Regions from separate parts of the Pseudoalteromonas sp. RB2-MNA-CIBAN-0110 genome, predicted to be linked through region 3. Evidence: predicted binding sites of a transcription regulator. Region 3 holds the regulator's gene; each other region holds the start of a gene.
The links. Region 3 encodes sigma-54, which starts transcription at its own class of promoters, with help from an activator protein. Its sites were predicted from a motif close to GTTGGCACGNNNNTNGNNT; they were not measured.
Positions count from the first base shown of each region.

Region 1 (6,177 bases), on a different contig from region 3:
AAGCGGCGATATTCAAAAAGATTTAGGCGAACGTATCGTATTTATTGCAGACGACTCTGCTGTTGCGCGTAATCAAGTTAAACGTGCCCTAGAGCCGTTAGGCGTGCAAACAGAGCTTGCCAAAAATGGTAAAGAAGCACTTATAAGATTAAAAGAAATAGCAGAGCTTGATTGTAAAAACGATATTACTGAGCGAGTAGCGTTACTTATCTCAGACGTTGAAATGCCAGAAATGGACGGCTATACCTTAACAGCTGAAATAAAAGCAGATCCCAAACTTGCACCTTTGCATGTTATTTTGCATACCTCTTTGAGTGGTGTTTTTAACCAGGCTATGATTGAAAAAGTCGGGGCAGATGACTTTATTGCTAAATTTAACCCAGACGAATTAGCAACAGCGGTTAAAAAGTGGGTTCATTGTGATTAACAAAAATAGGTGCTACTAACTTGAATAATAAAGATTTGCAGCAAAGTGAATACGACCAGTTTCGTTCGTTTTTAGAGCAGCAATGCGGCATTGTTTTAGGTGAAAACAAACAGTATTTAGTTAAAAGCCGACTTGCTCCGTTAATGACTCGATTTAATGTGGGATCTTTATCGGAGTTGGTTAGTAAAACTCTCGGGCCTCACGAGCGGCAATTAAGAGCCGCAGTGGTTGATGCAATGACCACAAACGAAACGTTGTGGTTTAGAGATCAATACCCGTTTGAGTTGCTCCAAAATAAGCTTTTTCCTGAGTTTAAAGACTTAAGAAGGCCTTTAAAAATTTGGTCTGCTGCCAGCTCATCAGGACAAGAACCCTATTCAATAGCTATGTCAGTAGCTGAATTTAATACTAAGCAACCTGGTGTGCTTCGTATGGGTGCACAAATTATTGGTACCGACATATCTAATACCATGCTTGATATGTGTAAAAATGCAGAATATGACGCGCTTGCACTTGCCAGAGGGTTATCTGCAGAGCGTCGTAAAAAGTTTTTTAAAGACAGCGGCAATGGTATGGCACAAGTAAACGATACAATAAAAAAACAAGTTAGTTTTAGGCACCTGAATTTGCTTGATTCTTACGCGTTAATGGGCAAGTTTGATATTATTTTTTGCCGTAATGTACTTATTTACTTTGCGCCTGAAATAAAAGCTAAAATTATTAATCAGTTTGCACAAGCATTAAACCCAAAAGGGTACTTATTTTTAGGAGCGTCAGAGTCTCTAACTGGCCTAAGTACTGAATTTGATATGGTTAGATGCAACCCCGGTATCATTTACCAAAAGAAATAATTAAGTTAATTCATTTCCCTAAAACGACGCACCAAGCGTCGTTTTTCTATTTAGATACATAGTCTTATAAAAATATAACACTTCCTAATATTAATGGCTTATTTTTTGCTTTATTCATGGGTAAGTCAATTTTTTGGAGAAGGTTATGGCTATCAGTTTTGATAAAGCATTAGGTGTGCATCCGCAAGCCATGTTGATCCGTTCACAGCGAGCTGAATTAATTGCAACTAATATAGCTAACGCTGATACGCCTGGCTATAAAGCAAAAGATATTGATTTTGCCTCTGCATTAAAAGCGGCAAGGTCAACCCAGCAAAGCGGCAATACTATGGTAAGAACTAATGATAAACACATTGGTGGAGGTACTCATAGTATGGGCAGTTCAGAATCATTTCGTTTGCCAAATCAATCAGATACAGGTGATGGTAACTCGGTTGATATACAAGTGGAACGAAACTTGTATACACAGAATGCTATGGAGTATCAGGCCAGCTTGCAATTTTTAAGCGGCAAATTTAAAGGCCTGAATAAAGCTCTCGGTAGTCAAGGATAAAAATTATGAGTTTATATAATGTTTTCGATATTGCAGGTTCGGGTATGAGCGCACAAAACGTTCGCTTAAATACTACAGCTAGTAATATTTCTAATGCTAATACCATTAGTTCATCTCAAGACAAAACGTACCGAGCGCGCCAACCTGTATTTGCGGCTGAGCTAACAAAGGCTTCAGCATCAGTAAGTAACCAACAGGGCTCCGCAGTTGGTGTTAAGGTTTTGGGCATTGTTGAAAGTAATGCACCATTACAAATTGAATATAACCCAAACCATCCAAGTGCGGATGAAAATGGCTATATCTATAAACCCAACGTCAATGTTGTAGAGGAGATGGCAAATATGATTTCTGCCTCTCGTTCTTACCAAACAAACGTGCAAGTTGCTGATGCAGCAAAGCAAATGCTAAGTAAAACACTGTTGCTAGGGCAGCGGTAACCGAGGGTAGGTTATGAGTAACGATATTAGTACATCTTCATCCTATTTAGACTCTATACGCTGGCAAGAATCGCAAGTAGCGACCAGTGATAATGAGAGTGATGCGTTAACACAAGAAGACTTTTTCTCTTTGTTAACTCAGCAATTATCGTTTCAAGATCCCAGTAACCCTGCGGATAACGATCAAATGATTGCGCAAATGACTAGTTTCACAATGGCGCAAGGCATCAGCGATTTAAATTCAAATTTTGATAGCTTAGCGTCTTCTATGACATCAAATTCAGCATTGCAAGCATCAACACTTGTTGGCAAGCAAGCTTTACTTGAGTCAAACACCCTGGATTTAAATGAAACGGGTGATGCCAGAGGCTCTGCAGTGGCAGAAGAAGCCGTTGATAACTTAAAAATTAAAGTGACAGATGCATCAGGTCAGCTAGTGAGAACTATTGATATGGGTTCTCAATCAGCAGGTGCAGTACGTTTTGCGTGGGATGGCAAAAATGAAGCCGGTGAGCGTTTACCTGAAGGTGAATACTCAGTAACCGCCGAAGGAAGTACTGACGGCGAATTTTCAAGCTTGCCCATTGCTACATTCAAGAACATTGAAAGCGTTAATATTAATGGCTCAAGTGGCATTATTATTAACACTAAAGAAGGTGCGGTTAGGCTGACAGATGTAGCAGAAATCGCGTAATAAATTTTAGTATTTTTCGCCTGCTAGCAGGCCACAGACTAACAGGTTAGAGGTGAATTATGAGCTTCAATATTGCATTAACCGGCCTTGCTGCCGCGCAAAAAGATTTAGACGTAACGGCAAATAATATTGCAAACGTTAATACCACAGGTTTTAAAGAGTCACGCGCTGAGTTTGCCGATGTTTACGCTTCATCAGTGTTTAGCTCTGGTAAGACTAAAAATGGTGACGGTGTGCAAACAACCATGGTTGCGCAGCAGTTTCACCAAGGCTCACTGCAATTTACAAATAACTCACTTGATTTAGCAATCACTGGTGAAGGTTATTTTGCGATGACCGACGATTTATCTTCGCAAGATTTAACATATACACGTGCGGGTGCATTTAAGCTTAACCAAGATAACTTTATGGTTGACGCAAAAGGTAACTTTTTACAAGCATTCCCAGTTGATTCATCTACAGGTGATACAACGTCGGTAAGTTTGAGCACAACTGATCCAATTCAAATCCCTGATTCGTCTGGTTCACCTCGCGCAACAGAAAATGTATTTTTGTCGTTTAACTTAGATGCAACGGCGGATCCATCAGGTCTAGATTTTGACCCTACGTCTAGTGGTACTTATAACTCATCTACGTCAACAACAGTATATGATTCACTAGGTGAGCCGCACATCTTACAGTACTTTTTTGCTAAAGAAGATGATGCCGCAGCAGGTGGTACAGATAACAGTTGGGAAGTATACGCAACACTTGATGGCAAAGTAGTTGATGGCACAACTGGTGGAGAACAAACAACGACACCTTATACACCACTGACTACCCTAGGTTTTAACTCAAGTGGTTTGCCATCAACAACAGGTGGTGTGGCAAATACAAATACAACTACTTTTGATGAAATATTACTACCAGCGGGTTCTGGCGCTGGTTTATCAACATTACTAGACAATGGTGCAACTTTCCCTGGTACTGGTATTGAGCTTAACTGGCGCGATGAAAATAACACGGCAGGACGTATCCCAACTCAGTATTCAAGTGGTTTTGAAGTAAAAGCACTCGATCAAGATGGCTCAACAGTTGGTCGTTTAGCCGGAATTGATATTGGCACAGACGGTAAAATTGTCGCTTCTTACAGTAATGGTGACTCAACATTCCTAGGCCAAGTGGCTATGGTACGTTTTCCAAATTCACAAGGGTTATCACAAGTGGGTGATACAAGCTGGAAGCAAAGTATTGATTCAGGTGAACCTGTAGCGGGTGAAGCTGGTTCGGGTACATTTGGTGGAATTAACTCATCAGCGCTTGAGCAATCAAATACAAACCTTACTAATGAACTAGTAGACTTAATTACTGCACAGCGTAATTACCAAGCAAACTCACGTGCGCTTGAAGTTAACTCAACTATTCAGCAAAGTATTTTGCAGATTCGATAAGCTAAACCTCATTAAATATATTAGGCTGCATTTTTGCAGCCTTTTTTATAAGTCATCTTTGTAAGCCCTTCTAAATACCTCTCAATGTTGCGTCAAATTTAATCTGGCACCTATTTTGCATTTATAAGTTCAGAGATTTTTTATGTGAGTCGATACTATGGACAAAATGGTCTACATTGCGGCCTCTGGCGCTAAGCAAAGCCTACAAGGGCTTGCTTTAAAAGCCAATAATTTGGCAAATGCAAATACAACGGGTTTTAAAGCTGACTTTGCGCAGGCGCGTTCTATGCAAGCGTTTGGCGAAGGTTTGCCTACACGTGTATTTTCAATGCAAGAGCGTCCGGGTTCAAACATGGTATCGGGTGGCATTGTTCAAACCGGGCGAGACTTAGATATTGCGATGAGCGATAACGCATGGCTTGCTGTGCAAGATGCCTCCGGTAATGAAGCTTACACAAAAGTGGGTACGTTAAACGTTACAGCTCAAGGCATGCTCGTAACCAGCCACGGTCGTCAAGTTATTGGCGAAGGGGGACCTGTTATATTACCCGTCCCAGTCGAAAAAATAGGGTTTAGCCAAGATGGCGCTATTCAAGTTCGACCACAAGGCGCCCCCGCTAACTTTTTAGAAGAAATAGACACGCTTAGAGTGGTAGAAGCAAATAGCTCACAGCTCGAAAAAGGTAACGATGGTTTATTTAGACCAAAAGCAAATGTAACAGTAGATACCTCTGCCAATGTAAAAGTTTTAAGTGGTTCGCTTGAAATGTCGAATGTGAACCCTGTTCACGAAATGGTCGACATGATAAGCCACCAGCGCCAATTTGAATTACAAGTGAAATTAATGAAAACAGCTGAAGAAATTGACGAGCGTCAAGATCAGTTATTACGCATAGTTTAACTTTAAAATGAGGACACGATTATGAATCCAGCATTGTGGATCAGTAAAACTGGGCTAGACGCTCAACAAACCGATATATCGGTTATCTCAAATAATTTAGCGAATGCGAGTACTGTAGGTTACAAAAAAAGCCGCGCTATATTTGAAGATTTACTTTATCAAAATATTAATCAACCAGGTGGTCGTTCATCGCAAGATACCGAAATGCCATCGGGCTTAATGTTAGGTGCGGGTGCTAAAGTTGTAGCTAACCAAAAAGAGTTTACGCAAGGCAACATGTTGACCACCGAAAATTCACTAGATTGGATGATTTCTGGTGAAGGTTTTTTTGAAGTACTGCAACCAGATGGCAATATTGCTTACTCGCGCAATGGTCAGTTTACTACCGATGGCGATGGACGAATTGTAACATCGGGCGCAGGTTACGTTATTCAGCCAGAAATGAATGTACCTGATGACGCGCAATCAATTACGGTTTCGCAAGACGGCGAAGTATCTGTACGTGTTGCAGGCCAAGCTGATAACGTGGTCATTGGTCAGCTTACTATTAGTGATTTTATTAATCCGTCGGGCCTTGAGCCAATTGGTCAAAACCTTTATACCGAAACCGCTGTAAGTGGTGCGCCGGTACAAGGTAATCCTGGCGTTGAAGGGTTAGGTAGCATTATTCAAGGCTCGCTCGAAACATCAAACGTAAATGTAACTGAAGAGCTAGTAAACCTAATCGAAACTCAGCGTATTTACGAAATGAACTCAAAAGTAATTTCGGCCGTTGACGAAATGATGAGTTATATCAATCAACAGCTTTAATAGAGTAGGGGGAATTATGCGTAATATTATTTTATTTACAGCGGGCACATTATTTTTAAGTGGCTGTATGTCTA
Region 1 is NZ_JBEOOQ010000010.1:16,487-22,663, forward strand. Features, by position in the region: gene AAEY68_RS07145 (chemotaxis protein CheV) at 1-427, shown strand, start outside; gene AAEY68_RS07150 (CheR family methyltransferase) at 448-1,278, shown strand; gene flgB (flagellar basal body rod protein FlgB) at 1,424-1,831, shown strand; gene flgC (flagellar basal body rod protein FlgC) at 1,837-2,268, shown strand; gene AAEY68_RS07165 (flagellar hook assembly protein FlgD) at 2,282-2,962, shown strand; gene flgE (flagellar hook protein FlgE) at 3,022-4,392, shown strand; gene AAEY68_RS07175 (flagellar basal body rod protein FlgF) at 4,550-5,293, shown strand; gene flgG (flagellar basal-body rod protein FlgG) at 5,315-6,103, shown strand; gene flgH (flagellar basal body L-ring protein FlgH) at 6,120-6,177, shown strand, end outside.
Region 1: a site for sigma-54 is predicted at 4,495-4,513, ahead of AAEY68_RS07175 (flagellar basal body rod protein FlgF). Genes of this name have one in related genera too.

Region 2 (6,177 bases), on a different contig from region 3:
TCGTGTGTATTACCTGTAGCGGCAGTAGCGGGTCTTTCAATTACAACAATTGAAGGGTTAAGCGAGCAGGGTGACCATCCAGTACAACAAGCATGGGTTGAGCATAAAGTACCGCAGTGTGGTTTTTGCCAGTGCGGCCAAATGATGCAAGCTGCAAGCTTATTAGCTGCCAATCCAAACCCTTCCGATGATGAAATAGTAAGTAATATGTCGGGAAATATTTGCCGTTGTGGTACATACCCGCGTATTCATAAAGCAATTAAATCAGCTGCTAAAACAATGGCGAGTGTTCAGTATTTCGACCCAAATGAACAAGGGGAAGAAGTATGAACCAAGATAACAAATACTTTGATTTAAACCGCCGTAAGTTTTTAAAAACCAGTGCAATAGGTGCGTTGGTACTCGGTACTTATTTTGTAGGCAGTGCGCCAAGAGCATTTGCTGGCGTACTAGAGCAACCATCTGAGCTGGCAAAACGCGCAAACTTATTTATTGCACTGCGCCCAGACGGCATGGTTGAAATAACCTGTCATCGCTCTGAAATGGGTCAGCAAATTCGCACCGCGATTGCACAAATAGTTGCCGATGAAATGGAAGCCGCGTGGGATAAGGTTATTGTTATTCAGGGTAAGGGCGACCCTAAATACGGCGATCAAAATACCGATGGCTCGCGCAGTATCCGCTACAACATGCAGCGCTTGCGTGAAATGGGCGCAAGTGTGCGTTACATGATGCAGCATGCTGCTGCTAAGTATTGGAAAGTTGAGCCACAAACCTGTACTGCTAATCAACACGTTGTTACACACAGCTCAGGTAAATCGCTTACTTATAAAGATTTAATCGACTTAGCGCTTACAATAACGCCACCAGAAGCTGACAAACTAACGCTTAAAACACGCAAAGAATGGCGCTACATTAATACCGGCATGGCACACATAGATTTAGCCGATTTAGTAACAGGTAAAGCTATATTTGCAGCCGATGTACGCGAACCACAAGCGCTGGTGGCTATAATTGAACGCCCGCCGGTAGTAGGCGGTGTTGTTAAGTCGTTTGATGCCAGTGCTACAAAAGCGATAAACGGCGTTATAGATGTTATTGAAATACCTGCACCAAAAGGCGCACCGCAGTTTCAGCCAAAAGGTGGCATTGCGATTATAGCTAAAAACACATGGGCTGCATGGCAAGGGCGTAAAGCATTAAAAGTCGTGTGGGATGATGGCAAAAATGGCGATTACAATTCAGAAGAATTTAAAAAGTCATTATTAAAAACAGTACAAACTCCACAGGCAAACATACGTGATAAAGGCGATGCCATGGGCGTGTTGGCTAAGTCGAGCAATAAGCTGGTAGCTGATTATTACGCGCCGCACCTTGCTCAAGCACCAATGGAGCCGCCTTGTGCAACAGCTATGTACCACAAAGATAGTGTTGATATATGGGCTGCTACGCAAAATCCACAAGCCGATATGAAAACAGTGGCGGCAATGCTTGGCATGGATGAGAGCAAAATTAATGTTCACGTTACCATGTTAGGAGGCGGCTTTGGGCGTAAGTCAAAACCTGACTTTTCAGCAGAAGCAGCTTACCTTTCAATGAAAGTAGGCAAGCCTATTCGTGTGCAATGGACGCGTGAAGACGACATACAACATGGTTTTTACCATGCAGTTTCGGCTCAGCACATTGAAGCATCACTAGATAAAAATGGCGCAATAGAATCGTATTTACACCGCACCGCGTTTTCACCAATTACCTCTACCTTTTCAGAAGGGGCGACTACGCCAGGAAGCTTTGAACTGCGCTTAGGATTTACCGATAACCCCATTAACACACCTAACATGAAGTTAGAAAACGGTGATGCGCAAGCCAAAGCACGAATTGGTTGGATGCGCTCTGTATCAAATATTTTTCATGCCTTTGCTATTCAGTCATTTATTGGCGAAGCAGCGCATAAAGCCGGTCGCGACCAAAAAGACTATTTACTAGACACTATAGGTCCGAGTCGCATTGTTGATGTAACTGAGCAAAATGCCACATACGATAATTACGGTGGCGATAAAGCGGTTTATCCTCTAGATATTGGCAGACTGCGCCATGTTATTGAAAAAGTAGCTGACATGAGTAAATGGGGGCGAGAGCTTCCTAAAGGTCGAGGTTTAGGAATAGCAGCACACAGAAGCTTTTTAACTTACGTAGCTACGGTAGTTGAAGTAGAAGTGTCGGATGCTGGCGATTTAAAAGTAATTAAGTCGTGGGTTGCCATTGATGCGGGTACGGTTGTAAACACCGACACCGTTAAAAACCAAACCCAAGGTGGCTCTATTTACGGGATTACAACTGTAATCAGCGATGGTATTACCTTTGATAAAGGCCGCGTACAGCAAAGTAATTTTCATGATTATCGCGTACCGCGTATGAGCGACTCACCTCTTGAGATTGACGTTGAAATTGTACAAAGTGATGCACCACCAGCAGGGGTAGGCGAGCCGTCTACACCAGTTTATGCGCCAGCATTATGTAATGCTATTTTTGCAGCGTGCGGAAAGCGTATTAGGCAGTTACCGATTGGTAACCAATTAAAAGCGTAGCTAAATAACCTACAGCTTAAACAAAAAAACCGCCAAAATGGCGGTTTTTTTAAAGCGGTTAACGCGGCTTAACGACCTTTTTCAAACTCATCAACTTCACGCTCTGCTTCTTCTTTAGATTTACCGTATTGCTGCTGGATTTTACCAACTAGCTCTGTACGGCTACCTTCAATTTTATCTAAATCGTCGTTGGTAAGATCGCCCCATTTTTGTTGAGCCTTACCTTTAAGTTCTTTCCAATTACCTTCGATACGATCGCTGTTCATAAGTTTATCCTTACTTTAGGTTAGTGAATTAACTGTCAGTTATAAAGTAGCAAGCCTTGTACCAATGAATAATAATGATTTTATTGTTTTTATTATCAGTTGGTTATATTTTTATGTTGAGCGATTTTGTTTTTAATATTGAGCTTTTTATTAAAAAATATACATAGCAGCCTGTAATTATTGCTGACATAAGTTACGCCGCTTTGATGTAACTCATTCTTAAATTTTTGTTTTAAGCTAATATGCAGGTATTAAACAAAGTAGTTAAGCTGAGTGAGTTATGAATACTAAGACGTGTGAATATGGAGTGGGTGACTGCTCATACAAAATGGCAGGTGAGTTAGCAGGTATTACACAATTGGTGAATGCGTTTTACGATAATATGGACGCTTTAAAAGAGGCTGAAAATATAAGGAGTATGCATTCAAAAGACTTATCGGCATCGCGAAAAAAGCTCGCTTATTTTTTGTCGGGCTGGTTAGGTGGTCCTAAATTATACGCTGAACATTTTGGCAGTATTAACATTCCTCAAGCGCACAAACATTTACATGTAGGAATTGAGCAAAGTGATGCATGGCTTTTATGCATGCAAAAAGCGGTTGATAAGCAACCTTACGAAGCCTCATTTAAAATTTACTTAATGCAGCAATTACGAGTGCCTGCAGATCGAATTAGAATGGTGTCGGGTAGTTAATAGCAATTATTAATAAACATCTACCGCGGTGTCGCTGCGGTTTTTTGTTACAATGCCTGCAAAGCAATTTAGGGTAAATAGCTGTGCTGCCGGTTCAAGACATATATCAACAACTCGTTACTACATTACAAAGTAATCCTATTACGTTATTACAAGCGCCGCCTGGTGCGGGTAAATCTACGTGGTTGCCGCTGCAACTAATGCGCGATGGGCATTTTAAACGTATTGTAATGCTAGAGCCTCGCCGTTTAGCTGCTCGTAATATAGCCAGCTACCTAGCAAAGTGCCAAAACGAGAGTGTTGGGCAAAGTGTGGGCTTGCGGATTAGGGGCGAGAGTAAAGTAAGCGCTAATACGCGTCTTGAAATAGTTACCGAAGGCATGCTAACGCGCATGTTGCAAAACGACCCCGAATTAAGCGATATTGATTTACTGATATTTGATGAATTTCATGAGCGTTCAATTGCAGCCGATACCTCACTTGCCTTTGCGCTCGAGACCCAAAGTGCGCTGCGTGAAGATTTAACCATTATGCTTATGTCGGCAACTCTTGATACTGAGCGTTATACAGCGTTTTTTGACTGCCCTGTAATTCAATCAAGCGGTCGCAGCTACCCAATAGACGAAATATACATACCCATAAAAGATGAAAGCCGTTGGCTTGATGCAATTCCTACCATAATAAAACAAGCACTTAATGAGCAAACAGGTAGCGCATTGGTATTTTTACCTGGACAATTTGAAATACTACGCGTGCAACAAGCACTTAGCGATTTACCCAGTAACTGCATAGTAGCAACGCTATTTGGCGAGCAAGATAAAGCCAATCAGCAAGCTGCTATTGCTCCTGCACCAAACGGCATGCGCAAAGTAGTGCTTACCACCAATGTAGCCGAAACCAGTTTAACTATTGAAGGCATACGCATTGTAATTGACAGCGGCAAGCGCCGTGCAGCTACCTTTAATTTAAAAACAGGGGTCACTGAGCTCACAACACAAAGTATATCGCGCTCGTCTGCTGTGCAGCGTGCAGGGCGTGCAGGGCGAATAGAGCCGGGCATTGTTTATCGAATTGGCTCAAAGCAAACCTTTGAGAGACGTAATAGCCACGACAATCCCGAAATACTCACATCAGACATAAGCCAACTTATGCTTGAGGCAAAGCAGTGGGGAGCCAGTACTGATGAGCTAACCTTGCTCGATAAGCCCACTGAGCAACAAGGCGAGCAAGCAAGTAACCTGCTTAACATACTAGAAGCTATTGATAGCAAAGGTAAGCTCACACCGCTTGGCAGTAAAATGTTAGGTTTTGGTGCTGATATTCGTTTGGCGCATATGCTACTAAAAGCGCAAATACTTGATGACCAACTCCCTGGTATTTTTAGGCTCGCTATTTATTTAGTGGCATTACTTGAGAGCCGAGTAAACAGTGCAAACGAGTTGAGTTTAGCGCTGCATAGCCAACAGCAACGTCCGCATCCGGTATTTAAACAACAGTTAAAATATTGGCAAAGCCGCTTAAAAGTAAAAGACGAAAACAGCGAATTAAATACGCATTATATTAGTTTGCTAGTGGCATTGGCATACCCCGATCGCATCGCTAAAAAACGCGGTAATGGTTACCTACTTGCCAATGGTGCAGGTGCTGAGTTAAATGCCGATTACTGGCACAACGACGATTACTTAGCTATAGCAACCATGGGCGGGCACAAAGGAGGGCGTATATTTACAGCCACTGCGCTTAACACATTTGAGTTACAAGAATTTTTACCGCATTTATTTAGTGAACTTACTCGTTGTGAGTTTGACGAAAAATCAGCACGTTTTATTCATCAAGATGAAGTGAAACTCGGGGCTATAACGCTCACCAGCCAGCCTAGTAAACAAAAACTAGATAAGAGCGAGCGCGCTAAAGCGTGGCTAAACTTATTTGCTAAACACGGTTTTGCATTATTTAACGAGCAACCTGATGCGCAGCAATTGCTGATACGTATGAGCTTAGCAAGTAATTTAATGCCTGATAAATTCCCAAAAACAAATGAGCAACAACTCATTCAAAATGCAGCGCAGTGGCTAAGCGTGTTTTTAGAAGATATTAAAACGCTCACGCAGCTTAAAAAGTTTAACTACTTTGAAGCATTACAAAACTGTTTTGATTGGCAACAACAAACCGCTTTAAAAGCACTGTTACCACTGCGCTTAACGGTGCCAAGTGGCTCAAATATAAAAATAGAATACCAGCTTGATGGCCCCGCAAAGCTAAGCGTGCGTATGCAAGAAGTTTACGGCTTGACCAGTACGCCTATGCTTGCCAACGGTAAACTGAAACTGCTTATGGAGTTGCTATCGCCAGGTAAACGCTCACTGCAACTTACTCAAGATTTAGCCCACTTTTGGGCTAGCAGTTACCGCGATGTGCAAAAGGAAATGAAAGGTCGTTACCCTAAGCATTTTTGGCCAGACGACCCTGCCAACAGCGTTGCAACAAATAGAGTAAAGAGCAAAATGTAATTTGCCGTATTTTATAACTTTATTTACTTTAAATAGTGTGTTTTTATATTAGAAACAATAAGGAATGTTAAAAATGAAAATAATATTTGCTGCTTTACTTCTACTCTCATCGGGTGTCA
Region 2 is NZ_JBEOOQ010000018.1:50,554-56,730, reverse strand. Features, by position in the region: gene AAEY68_RS10735 ((2Fe-2S)-binding protein) at 1-330, shown strand, start outside; gene AAEY68_RS10730 (xanthine dehydrogenase family protein molybdopterin-binding subunit) at 327-2,588, shown strand; gene AAEY68_RS10725 (CsbD family protein) at 2,657-2,854, opposite strand; gene AAEY68_RS10720 (group II truncated hemoglobin) at 3,135-3,548, shown strand; gene hrpB (ATP-dependent helicase HrpB) at 3,632-6,058, shown strand; gene AAEY68_RS10710 (hypothetical protein) at 6,132-6,177, shown strand, end outside.
Region 2: a site for sigma-54 is predicted at 2,902-2,920, ahead of AAEY68_RS10725 (CsbD family protein). Genes of this name have one in related genera too.

Region 3 (6,177 bases):
AATTTGCCATGTGAATTTTTGCACTATGCTGTGATTGGCCAAATAATCTTTAACAGGTTGATCTAACCCATTTAAAGGTTTTAATTCAGGTTCCCAATGTGGATTGGGTAAAAAGCGTGCATCAAATACGTAATCTGCTTCTTTTGGTATACCGTATTTAAAACCAAACGATTCAAACGTGACAATCAGTTGCTTATCTTTTTTACCTAAAATCTTTTCACGAATAGATTCAGCAAGTTGATGAACGCTTAAATCAGTTGTATCTATCATAAAGTCGGCGCGGGTGATTAATACATCAAGTAATTCTTTTTCTTTTTTGATGGCTAAATCAAGAGGCAACGAGTCAATTGATAGTGGGTGTAATCTACGAGTTTCAGAAAAACGTTTGATCAATGTTTGATCGTCGCTATCTAAATAAAATAAAGTAGGTTTTGCAAAGCCAGGCAAGTATTCAAGAATATCGTTAAATTCATCTTGTTGCTTAGGGATGTTACGCACATCAATGCTAACAGCAATTTTATCATAGCTATCAGACACACTGCGAACTAATGAAGGAAGCAAGTTAACTGGAATATTATCTACGCAATAATAACCTAAATCTTCTACAACGCGTAAAGCAACCGACTTTCCAGAACCAGAGCGGCCGCTTATGATAATTAACTCCATTTAACACCCTTTATAAAACTATGATTGATTGACAATAACTTGGTAAAGCTCAGTATCTGATTTTGCACTGCGTAACTGTTTACAAAAATCTTTGTTGTTTAGTTTATCAGCAATGGTTGCTAGAGTCTTTAAGTGCTGCTGGTTATCGCCATCTGGTACGATGAGTGCGACGAAAATATCAACAGGGCGATTATCGATTGCATCAAAATTTATTGGAGTTTCGCTAACGAGTACTAAAGCCAAAGGCTCTTCTGCACCGCTCATTCTTCCATGAGGAATGGCAATGCCACGCCCTATACCTGTACTACCGAGTTTCTCTCTGCTCATTAAAGCATTAAGAATATCTTGTTGCGGTAAATACGGAAGTTTGTCGTGAGCAAGTTCGCTAATGAACTCTAAAATTCTTTTTTTGCTATTAAAAAGGACCGCAGCTTTGCTGCAGTCCTGGCATATAAGTGAGCTTAATTTCATCATATTAGTGTCGAGCAAGCTTCTCTTTGTGTTTAATTACTTGTCGATCGAGCTTGTCGATCAACGAGTCAATGGCGGCATACATATCTTGATGTTCTGTAGAGGCAAATAGCTCAGCACCGCTTACGTGTATGGTGGCTTCTGCTTTTTGATTTAATTTTTCTACATCGAGAATGACATGAACATTATTAATATGATCAGAGTGTCTTTCTAGCTTCGCAAATTTGGTATTAATATAGTCTCTTAGTGAATCGGTTAATTCTACGTGACGACCAGTTAAGTTTAGTTGCATAAGCATTACCCTCTTTTTTTGCGTCTTAAATCAAACTTTTACGTTGATTTGACGGTGGAATAGCCAGAGATTCGCGGTATTTTGCGATTGTACGTCTCGCTACTTTAATTCCTTGCTCAGCCAATATATCCGCTATTTTGCTATCACTCAATGGTTTTGCTGAATTTTCTGCTGCGATTAATTTTCGGATAAGCGCACGGATTGCTGTAGATGAACATTCACCACCGTTTTCGGTGCTTACATGGCTTGAGAAAAAATATTTAAGCTCAAATATACCACGGGGTGTGTGCATATACTTTTGGGTTGTTACGCGCGAAATTGTTGATTCGTGCATTTCTACCATTTCAGCAACATCATTTAAAACCATTGGTTTCATGGCTTCAGGACCGTGTTCAAAAAAGCCTTGTTGTTGCTTAACAATACAATTTGTTACTTTTAATAGCGTGTCGTTTCTACTTTCTAAGCTTTTAATAAACCATTTAGCTTCTTGTAAATGCGAGCGAATAAACTGGCTGTCACCACTGGATTTTACAGTGCGAGACATTGCCGCGTATTGGCTATTAACACGAATTTTAGGCATGCTGTCTGGGTTTAACTCAACAACCCAGCGGCCTTTGATTTTTTTAACTGACACATCAGGAATAACATACTCAGATTCTTCTCTTACAATAGTATCTGCAGGTTTAGGGCTAAGAGTATGTATTAATGTCATTACTTCTTTAAGCTCTTCTTCTTTGAGCTTAGTTTTCTTCATTAATGTACGATAGTCACGAGCAGCTAATAAATCAATATGCTCGGTTAAAATCATTTTTGTTTCATTAATGTAAGGTGTTTCTTTATCAAACTGGTTTAGCTGAATACACAAACACTCTTGTAAACTACGTGCAGCAATACCAACAGGATCAAACAGTTGGATGCGTTTTAATACAGCTTCAATTTCATCAAGTTCGACTTCGTTATCATCTTCGTTTTCTTGATTAAAGCTTTCTAAAATCTCTTCGCAGCTTAGTGTTAAAATACCTGAATCATCGACGGCTTCTACAATAGCAATAGCAATAGCTTCGTCTGTAGGGCTAAATGGCGTTAGTTGTAACTGCCACATTAAATACTCATGGAGCGTTTCAGTAGAGGCGCCTTGGTATATTGATTCGTCTTCAGGCATCGGACCCGATGATGCTGCTGGGGCGGCACTCATGTACTCATCCCAACTAACATCCATAGCCATGTCGTCACTTAGCGTGTCTTTTGCAAGTGCTTCACCACTATCTTGTTCGTATTCGCTTGGAGCATCATCGGCAGATGCGCTAACAGTTATGTCATCTGTATCTGCTTTTTGCTCGTTTTTACCTGCAGCGTCTTCTGAATAGTCTGCTTCTTCAACCTCTAATAGCGGGTTGCTGTCGAGAGCTTCTTGTATTTCTTGCTGGAGATCCAATGTACTGAGTTGCAACAAACGAATAGCTTGTTGCAGCTGTGGAGTCATTGTAAGTTGCTGGCCCATGCGCAGCTGTAGTGATTGCCTCATGTATCTCTAACAATCCTTTTATGTTGTTATAATTAATACTAGCAGATGCTTAAAGACATGGCGTAAATGTTACAGCCTAAATTGCTCGCCTAAGTAAACATCGCGTACTGTTTTATCATTTAATACGTGTTCTGGAGTACCTGATGCAATCAGCTCCCCATGAGAAACAATGTAGGCTTTTTCACAAACATCAAGGGTTTCTCTTACGTTATGATCGGTAATTAATACACCAATCCCACGATTTTTAAGATGTTCTATTATTTTCTTTATGTCTAACACCGAAATCGGGTCAACACCTGCAAATGGTTCATCCAGTAATATAAATTTAGGATCTGCTGCCAGCGCACGTGCTATTTCAACACGACGACGTTCGCCACCTGACAATGCCATGCCTTGGCTATCACGAATGTGTTGTATGCTAAATTCATCTAATAATTTATCGAGAGTGTCTTCTCTAGCTTGTTTATTTAACTCTTTGCGCGTTTCTAAAATGGCCATTAAGTTTTGATAAACAGTCAGCTTTCTGAATATTGAAGACTCTTGCGGTAAGTAGCCAATGCCTAATCTAGCACGACTATGCATAGGTAAAAGAGTAATATCGTTATCGTCTATCGATATTTTACCTTTGTCGCTAGGTACAAGTCCTACTATCATATAAAACGTGGTGGTTTTACCTGCGCCGTTAGGGCCAAGTAAGCCAACAATACTGCCAGCTTTGACTTCAAGGCCGACGTTTTTTACAACTTCACGGCCTTTATAGCTCTTTGCTAATAGCTCTGCTTTTAATGTGCTCATGGTTGACCTTTGTCGCTTTTTTTACTTTTTTTAGTCTCGATTGGCACTAAAATTGTGTGAACGCGGTCAGTTGAGTTTTCATCTTTTTCGGCACTGATTAGCTGCTGCTCTATATCGTAGGTAATGCTTTTAGCATTTATTTTTTGTCCCGCTTGCGATACTTGTGCATTACCAACAAGCGTTAAAAAACGCTTAGATACATCATAACGTACTTCGTCAGCACTGGCGCTCATAGTCGTGCCATCTGATTGCTTTTCTTCAAAGTGCGCAGGGCTACCTGTAGCAATTAATAATTGTTTATTATCACCAAGTTCATCGCGTTTATGTACTTCTAAGCGGTCGGCTGTGATACGGCGATTACCGTGAATAATTTCAACGTTTTTCTCAAAAATCCCGACATTAGCTTTTAATTGACCTTCTTGCTTATCGGCGCTTATTGAAATTTGATTTGCAGTCGGTTGCGTGTTTTGCTCTGCAGCACTACTATTAAACGCTAGTATAAGTGTAGGAATAATAAGTGATTTTAATATTTTATTGGTCATAATATATGGTTCGCGTATGGTTAATTAGTTTTATCACTTCGGTTTTTAAGTCGGCTTCTAGGCCTTTACCAGTGATTTTTAAATTGGGTCCAGTGATGATAACGGGTTGCTCCGAACGCATTGTTAATAGCTTTATATCTACCTGAATATTATCAGCATTGATTTTGTCTATCATGGCGTTATCGGTTAAGTTTTTGGCAACCACATTGCCTTCTAAAATTAATTGTTTGTCTTCGTATAATGTTGCTTCGTCTGCATTTATTTGCCACGTTTGCTTTTCGTTATATAAAGTAAAAATAGGTTTTTCAAAAAACGTAAAACCTAATTGTTGATATAGCTCCATTTTAGCCGCAGTGACTTTGTGACTAATTTTACCTTGTTCGTCATAGGCTGTTTGTTTGAGTTCTATGGCTATGTAATCAGGCTTGGCAATAACTTCAGGCTCAGTCTGAGGCACAATATTTGTTTGTGTAAAATAAGGGTACCAAAGCCAAACCATACAGCTAATGAATAAAACGCTTAATATTATGCGCGCTGCATTCATGAACTAGTGCCTTGTGTAGTCAATGCTTTACCATTTTCAAGCATAAGTAAGTCGGTGAGCTCTCTTACTGCACCAAAGCCGCCAGGCATTTGCGTTACATAGTGTGATAAACGTTTAATAAGTGGATGGGCATCATTTACTGCAACAGCAAAGCCGACTAATTCCATAACGGGCATGTCAGGACCATCATCACCGATATAAGCAATTTGTTCATCGCTAAGGTTGAGTTTGTCTTTTAATTCTTGATAGGCAATGAGCTTATTTTCTTGGCCTTGATAAATATGCTGTACGGTTAAGCTGCTCATACGTTGTTGCACTATTTGTGAATGACGACCAGTAATTACAGCCACTTCAAAGCCACTGTTTATAAGCGCTTTAATGCCAAAACCATCTTTTGTATTAAATGCTTTTAGCTCTTCACCTTGATTACCAAGATAAATACGGCCATCAGAAAATACACCATCAATATCGCATATAAGTAGCTTTACTTTTTTAGCGCGTGCTTTTGCATCATCGCTCAGCGGTTGATAGAGTTCTTCAAATTGCATTTATAATACTCCTGCTTTTAATAGGTCTTGCATGTTTAATGCGCCAATAGGTTGGTTTTTCTCATTGACGACGATTAAGCCATTTATACGTTTGTGTTCCATAATGTTAAGCGCTTCAGCGGCTAAAATATCTTGTGTAGCCGTAGTACATGACTTAGTCATAACAACATCTATTTGTGTTGTATGAATATCAATTCTTTGCTCTAAAATACGACGCAAATCGCCATCGGTAAATAATCCCACGAGCTGCTGATTTTCATCAACAATGGCTGTCATACCTAAACCTTTAGCAGACATTTCAATGAGGGCGTCTTTAACTGTTTGTGAAACGCTAATAATAGGTGTATTTGCGCCGCTGTGCATAACATCTTTTAAAGTAAGTAATAAACGCTTGCCTAAACTACCACCTGGGTGAGATAGCGCGAAGTCATCAGCTGTAAACCCGCGAGCTTCTAATAATGCAACTGCCATGGCATCGCCCATCGCAAGCGTTGCAGTGGTACTTGATGTAGGAGCTAGACCCAATGAACAGGCTTCTTTTTCTACTTTAATACACACATGTACATTAGCAAGGGTCGCCATGGTTGATTGCGTATTGCCAGTCATCGCTATCATTTTGGCACCAAGTCGTTTTAAAACCGGAATGATATTTAAAACTTCGCTGGTCTCCCCTGAATTGGAAATAAGCATAACCACGTCATTTTTAGTGATCATACCTAAATCACCATGACTTGCTTCACCAGGGTGAACAAAAAATGCTGGACTGCCAGTACTTGCAAGGGTTGCCGCTATTT
Region 3 is NZ_JBEOOQ010000014.1:68,787-74,963, reverse strand. Features, by position in the region: gene rapZ (RNase adapter RapZ) at 1-666, opposite strand, end outside; gene ptsN (PTS IIA-like nitrogen regulatory protein PtsN) at 685-1,137, opposite strand; gene hpf (ribosome hibernation promoting factor) at 1,142-1,429, opposite strand; gene AAEY68_RS09155 (RNA polymerase factor sigma-54) at 1,455-2,954, opposite strand; gene lptB (LPS export ABC transporter ATP-binding protein) at 3,024-3,749, opposite strand; gene lptA (lipopolysaccharide transport periplasmic protein LptA) at 3,746-4,291, opposite strand; gene lptC (LPS export ABC transporter periplasmic protein LptC) at 4,281-4,835, opposite strand; gene kdsC (3-deoxy-manno-octulosonate-8-phosphatase KdsC) at 4,832-5,383, opposite strand; gene AAEY68_RS09130 (KpsF/GutQ family sugar-phosphate isomerase) at 5,384-6,177, opposite strand, start outside.

Region 4 (6,177 bases), on a different contig from region 3:
ACTGCTTTACGAATTTGGTTGATTTTAGCGCGTTTATCTTTGCGTTTTTCAGGCATAACAGAAAGCTTAGTTTGTGTTTCGCGGCCTAATTTAACGGTTTTACGCAAGTAGTTTACTGTTTCTAAATCATACTCCATCCAACCACCTTGTGGCACGCGCTTATCAAGCTCTAGTTTACCGTAACGAATACGAATAAGACGAGATACTTCCGCATCTTGAGACTGCCATAAACGGCGAACTTCACGGTTACGCCCTTCATTTAACGTTACGTTAAACCAACGGTTAACGCCTTCGCCACCCATAGGGGTTACAGTCGTGAATTTGGCTGGACCATCTTCAAGCTCAACACCACGTAGTAAGTTTTTAACCGTCTCGTTGGTTACTTCACCAAATACACGTGCAGAGTATTCACGCTCTACTTCATAGCTTGGGTGCATTAAACGGTTTGCCAGTTCACCATCGTTTGTAAAAAGCATTAAACCCGATGTATTAACGTCTAGTCGACCAACCGCAATCCAGCGATCACCATCAATACGCGGAAGTCGGTCAAATACAGTACGACGCCCTTCAGGATCTTTACGTGTGCTTAACTCACCTTCTGGTTTGTTATACATAATCACACGACAGATTCGGTCTGCTTTTTCTTCGATTTTTACACTGTGTCCGTCAACACGAATCAAATCGGTTTCTTCAACACGGTCACCTAATTTTGCCACTTTACCGTTTACACTAACGCGGTTTGCGTCAATGTATTTTTCCATTTCACGGCGTGAGCCTACGCCTGCACGGGCTAAGACTTTTTGTAACTTTTCACCTTGTATAATACTCATTCGGATGGTTCTCTCACAGAAGGATCGCTCAATAACTGGTTAATTTTACTTTGCTGCTCTGTTGGCAACGCAGGTAAATTTTCAAGCCCAGTTAACGAAAAATAATCTAAAAATTGCTTAGTAGTTGCATATAAAGCCGGCTTTCCCGGAACCTCTTTATGCCCTACCACTTTAACCCACTCTCTTTCGAGTAAGGTTTTAATAATATTCGAACCCGTAGTAACACCTCTTACTTGCTCAATTTCGCCGCGTGTAATGGGCTGCCTGTATGCAATAAGTGATAATGTTTCCAGTAAAGCACGCGAGTATTTTGGTGCGCGTTCTTGCCACAAGTTATTTAACCAAGGGCTTAAACTACTGCATGCCTGAAACCGATACCCACTACCAACTTCAACTAAGCGAATACCACGAGTTTGAAAATGCTCTTGTATTGTATCTATTGCGTCATTTATTCGTGCCATAGAAATAGCTAAATCTATTAATACGATGTCTTTGAGGTGGCGTTTACTAACAGGCTTATCTGCAACAAAAATAGCTGCTTCAATGATCTCAACTAGTTGTTCATCACTAATTCGCCGACCCGCCATACACACTCTTAACAAATAAAAATACACAGCCATCTATTATGACAGAACAACACCAAACTAGGAAAATATATCTATCAAATAACTAAATTTAAAACACAAAAAAGCCAGTGACTAGCACTGGCTTTAATCTTACTTACTAAAATGGTAACTATTAGTTACTTTTAAAAGCTTCTAATGCATCATCTTCAGCTACTGCGTTACCGTATTTTTTAATGTAACCCATAAACTCGCTTTTACTGATGCGCTTATCTTGGTTTTTATCCATGTAACCAAAATGATTTGAAATATCATCATCGTTACCTTCAACTACCGAGATATAGCCATTGCTGTCGTTATCTAAGCTTGAAAAACTGCTTTCAATTTTATCGAATTTAGCAATTTCAGCTTTAAATGCCGACTCACTTACTTCAGAATCAGTGGCTACTTTGCCATTATTAAGCTTCATATAAGTGTTAAATTCTTTGCGGCTAATTTCGTTATCCATATTGGTATCAATATTTGAAAAATGGCCCCAAATGCTATCGTCATCAGCTTCAACTTTTGAGATGTAGCCATCGCTATCATTATCTAAACTTGCAAAGTCACTGTCTATTCTTTCAAGACCTTGATTAGATGAACAAGCCGCTAGGCTTAATGATGCTAAAATAGTGGCTGCTAATGTTAACTTTTTCATAAGACGTATCCTTCGTAATTAATTAAATGTCACTTTAACTAATACAAATCCAATGCCAATAATAGTTAACTTATAATAATCAATAACTTAATCTCGATCGGTATATTTATTAAACAGTTTCAATAAGTTAAGCTTGCAAGCTTTGCAAACAACCTTGTAATTTTTGCAAAAAAATACCCGGTAAAAACCAGGCATTTCAAATTTACTTATATAGTTAAGCTAATAATTAGATTGCTGCGTTTTGGTAGCGTTTAACAAACTCAGTAACGTTTTGACCATTACATTTTAATGAGTTTAGGTTACCAATTTTTTGACGAACAGGTGCTAAACCTTGTTTTAAAGCCGTCATACATAATTGAGTTTCTTGTTGAGCGTCTTTTGCAAATACTTCTACTTTCTCAACTGATGCGTTGCTTAATGTCGTTTTTTTAGCAATATCACGAATATCTTCACCATTACATAAAATGCTTTTAGAAAAACGAGATAGGTAAACACCGTGTTGGGCAGCTTCTTTACGAGCAACGCTAAAGCCTTCGTTTGCACTTAGTACACATAACTTAGACTCAATTTTGTTATCTTGGCTAAAGTAAGTATTGCTTTGAGCTGACGCAGTTGCAGATGCTAGTAAAGCAGTGGCTAAAAGTAGTTGAGTTTTCATGAGAGATCCTATTTGAACGAGCTAAACAAGTGAATTTCGCGCATTATATATTCAATAAAGTTAAGTTCAATTGAATTTTTTATTTATTTAAATAATTAATATTGTATTCACAATGTTTAAACTTTACCCATCATTTGATCAACATTTGCGCAGCTATTATCTCAATTCAGTCATGTTATGTACGCGTATTTACTGATACAATTTAATCTATTAAATAGAACCAATTTTAAGGTAAATTTTATGAAAGTGATTTCTTTCAATATCAATGGTCTGCGTGCTCGTCTTCACCAATTACAAGCAATTATCGACAAACATCAACCAGACGTTATTGGCTTGCAAGAGATTAAAGTTCACGACGAAGCATTCCCATTAGAAGATGTACAAAAAATGGGATATCACGTCTACTTTCATGGTCAAAAAGCACATTATGGCGTAGCTATGTTATGCAAAAAAGAGCCTAAATCGGTCTTAAAAGGTTTTGCCACCGATACAGATGAATCGCAAAAACGTATGATAAGCGTCACTGTTGAACAAGAAAACGGTCGCGACCTTACTGTCATGAATGGCTATTTCCCACAAGGTGATAATATTAATCACGAAACTAAATTCCCTTATAAACGTCAATTTTATAAAGATTTAATGACACACCTTGAAACCAATCACACACCCGATCAAGACGTCATCGTTATGGGTGATATCAACATATCACCTACCGATTTAGATATTGGTATTGGCGAAGTAAATGCTAAACGTTGGTTAAAAACGGGTAAATGTTCTTTTCAACCGGTAGAGCGTGAATGGCTTGCAACATTACTTAATTGGGGTTTTAAAGACACCTTTAGAGAGCAAAACCCCGAAACAGACGATCAATACTCGTGGTTTGACTATCGCTCTAAAGGGTTTGTAGATAATCGAGGACTTCGTATAGATGTAGTGCTTGCAACCAATGAGCTTGCAGCACGCTGCATAGATACAGGTATTGATTACGAACTTCGCGGTATTGAAAAACCGTCAGATCATGCCCCTATATGGTCAACATTTAAGTAATTATTATGCTCAACCTAACAATACAGGGGCTACTTTGGGCTCTTGTAATTATTATTGCTCTATTAAGCTTTGATAAAAAAACATATAAAACATTGCTTAATACGCCAGTCCGTCAAACTGGCGTACTTGCGTGTGCGTTAGTGTTTGCAGTGCTTTGGCGAATAAAGGCTGGCATTTTAACTGGCCTTGATTTACACATACTAGGTGTTACGGCTGCTACATTAATTTTAGGCTGGCGGTTGACTATTTTAAGTAGCCTACTTGCCACAGCCCTACTCGCTGCCTTTGGTCAAATTGAACTTGAGCTGTTACCAGTACAACTGCTTATTGGTGCGTTTATTCCTATTTTATTGAGCTATCTTGGCTTTATAATTAGTTACCAATATTTACCTCGTCATTTTTTTGTTTATATATTTGTTTGTGCGTTTATAACCGCAGGATTTATAGCCTGTATAAAAATAGGCCTAGGTGCTTTATTTTACTTAGCTATAGGGCAATACAATTGGCAAGAACTTGCAGATAACTACGTTTATTTAAGTGCCATAATTTGGTTTCCTGAAGCAATGCTCAACGGCATGGCTATAACAATTATGATCACCTATCGCCCGCATTGGGTAAAAACTTTTTACGATAAGGACTACCTAGGCTCATGAGTCTTGAATATCAATGCCCGCTTTGTAACCTAGCACTTTTGAAAACTGATTCAACACTTCGTTGTGCTAACAACCACAGCTTTGATTTTGCTAAAGAAGGCTATGTTAATTTATTGCCTGTGCAACAGAAAAATTCAAAACAACCGGGTGATTCACTTGAAATGGTACAAGCCAGACGTGCATTTTTAGAGCGTGGATACTACCGCTTTTTACAACAAAATCTTAGCGATTTAGTCGGTCGAATAAGTGCGAATACTATTATTGATTTAGGATGCGGTGAAGGGTTTTATACCCAAGCAATCGCGAATAAAACAAATGCTGTTGTATACGGTGTCGACATTTCAAAATCAGCGGTTAAATATGCAGCAAAGCGCTACCCTAATTGCCATTTTAGTGTGGCATCAATCAGCCAAGCCCCCTTTAAAAGCCAATTTGCTGATGTACTTGTTAGCGTATTTGCACCTTTATTTGAGCAAGAGCTTGAACGCCTAGCAAATCAAAACGCAACATTAGTGGTTGCAAGCCCAGGACCTTGTCATTTAAAAGAGCTAAAATCGTATATATATTCAGAAGTAAACGAACATACTGAAATAGCCACTCCAAAAGGGTTTCAAAAATCAGAGCAGATCCTTTTAACAGAGCATGTAGCGCTTAGCTTTACTGATATTAAAAACTTAATAATGATGACGCCATTTGCATGGAAATTTAGACCCGAGCACTGGACAGCACTCGAAGAAAAAGGTGAACACACTGTCACCTTATCATTTTATATTACTCAGTTTACCAAAATAGATAATGATGTAACTCTCTAAAACTGCTCTTTAGTAAACGCCCTGTCCATTTTATCAAACATATCTTTAAGTAAATTGGCAAGCTCCATATAACGGGGCTTGTTTTCACTTAACTGCGTTTGATATCCATTAGCTGCCATTTTAGTGTACAGCTCGTTATACCATTTTTGCATCGCAGGCTCTAAAGGCGTTTGCGCCCGCTTACCCAACCAAAATAGGCCTTGTAATGGTAAAGATATAAAAAATAATGCACTTGCAATGGCTTGCGGTAAAAAATCAGAACCCAAGTAATTTAGCTGAAAAAACAATGTTAGCATGGCTAAGATTGGCATTACTGTAATGGCAAGCTCAGTCGCTCTAATTACTCTAAACTCTAAAAACAAAGGCGCAAGCTCTTTGCGCATTGGCCATTTTTTACCATACAAACGGCCAGTTTGTAATTGTGACATCACACTTTTTTGCATCATGACTCCTCACAGATACTGCTTTTAAATACAATGGAAAAACGAGCTATACTCAAAGTGTAACACAAAATGAAAGAGTTACACTTTCTCAGTAAAACAGCTTAAATTTACCTTTTAATGGCGAACAATCCTAACTTAAACATCTTAATTAAGGTAAAGTAATTAACATTGCGTTAACCACTTTGCAATTGAACATTCAATTGTTTTAGCTTTATTTAATACCGTAAGTGTAACGATTACGTATTAACGTTTACTTACTAAATTTGTTTATGGAAATTGAATCTATGCCAACAACCCCTCCTGAATCACAACACGTTTTAGTTTTAAATTGTGGTAGCTCTAGCTTAAAGTTTGCCATTATTGATGCGAACGATGGTCACGAAATCATTTCAGGTCTTGCTGAACGCTTAGGCGACAAATCGCCCTCTATTAAATACAAATTTAATGGTACTAAAACAGTTATCGACTTAGCGG
Region 4 is NZ_JBEOOQ010000003.1:174,150-180,326, forward strand. Features, by position in the region: gene rluB (23S rRNA pseudouridine(2605) synthase RluB) at 1-830, opposite strand, end outside; gene scpB (SMC-Scp complex subunit ScpB) at 827-1,417, opposite strand; gene AAEY68_RS03370 (EF-hand domain-containing protein) at 1,569-2,090, opposite strand; gene AAEY68_RS03375 (hypothetical protein) at 2,317-2,748, opposite strand; gene xthA (exodeoxyribonuclease III) at 2,989-3,795, shown strand; gene AAEY68_RS03385 (energy-coupling factor ABC transporter permease) at 3,801-4,448, shown strand; gene AAEY68_RS03390 (putative RNA methyltransferase) at 4,445-5,260, shown strand; gene yfbV (terminus macrodomain insulation protein YfbV) at 5,257-5,703, opposite strand; gene AAEY68_RS03400 (acetate kinase) at 5,988-6,177, shown strand, end outside.
Region 4: a site for sigma-54 is predicted at 2,132-2,150, ahead of AAEY68_RS03370 (EF-hand domain-containing protein). Genes of this name have one in related genera too.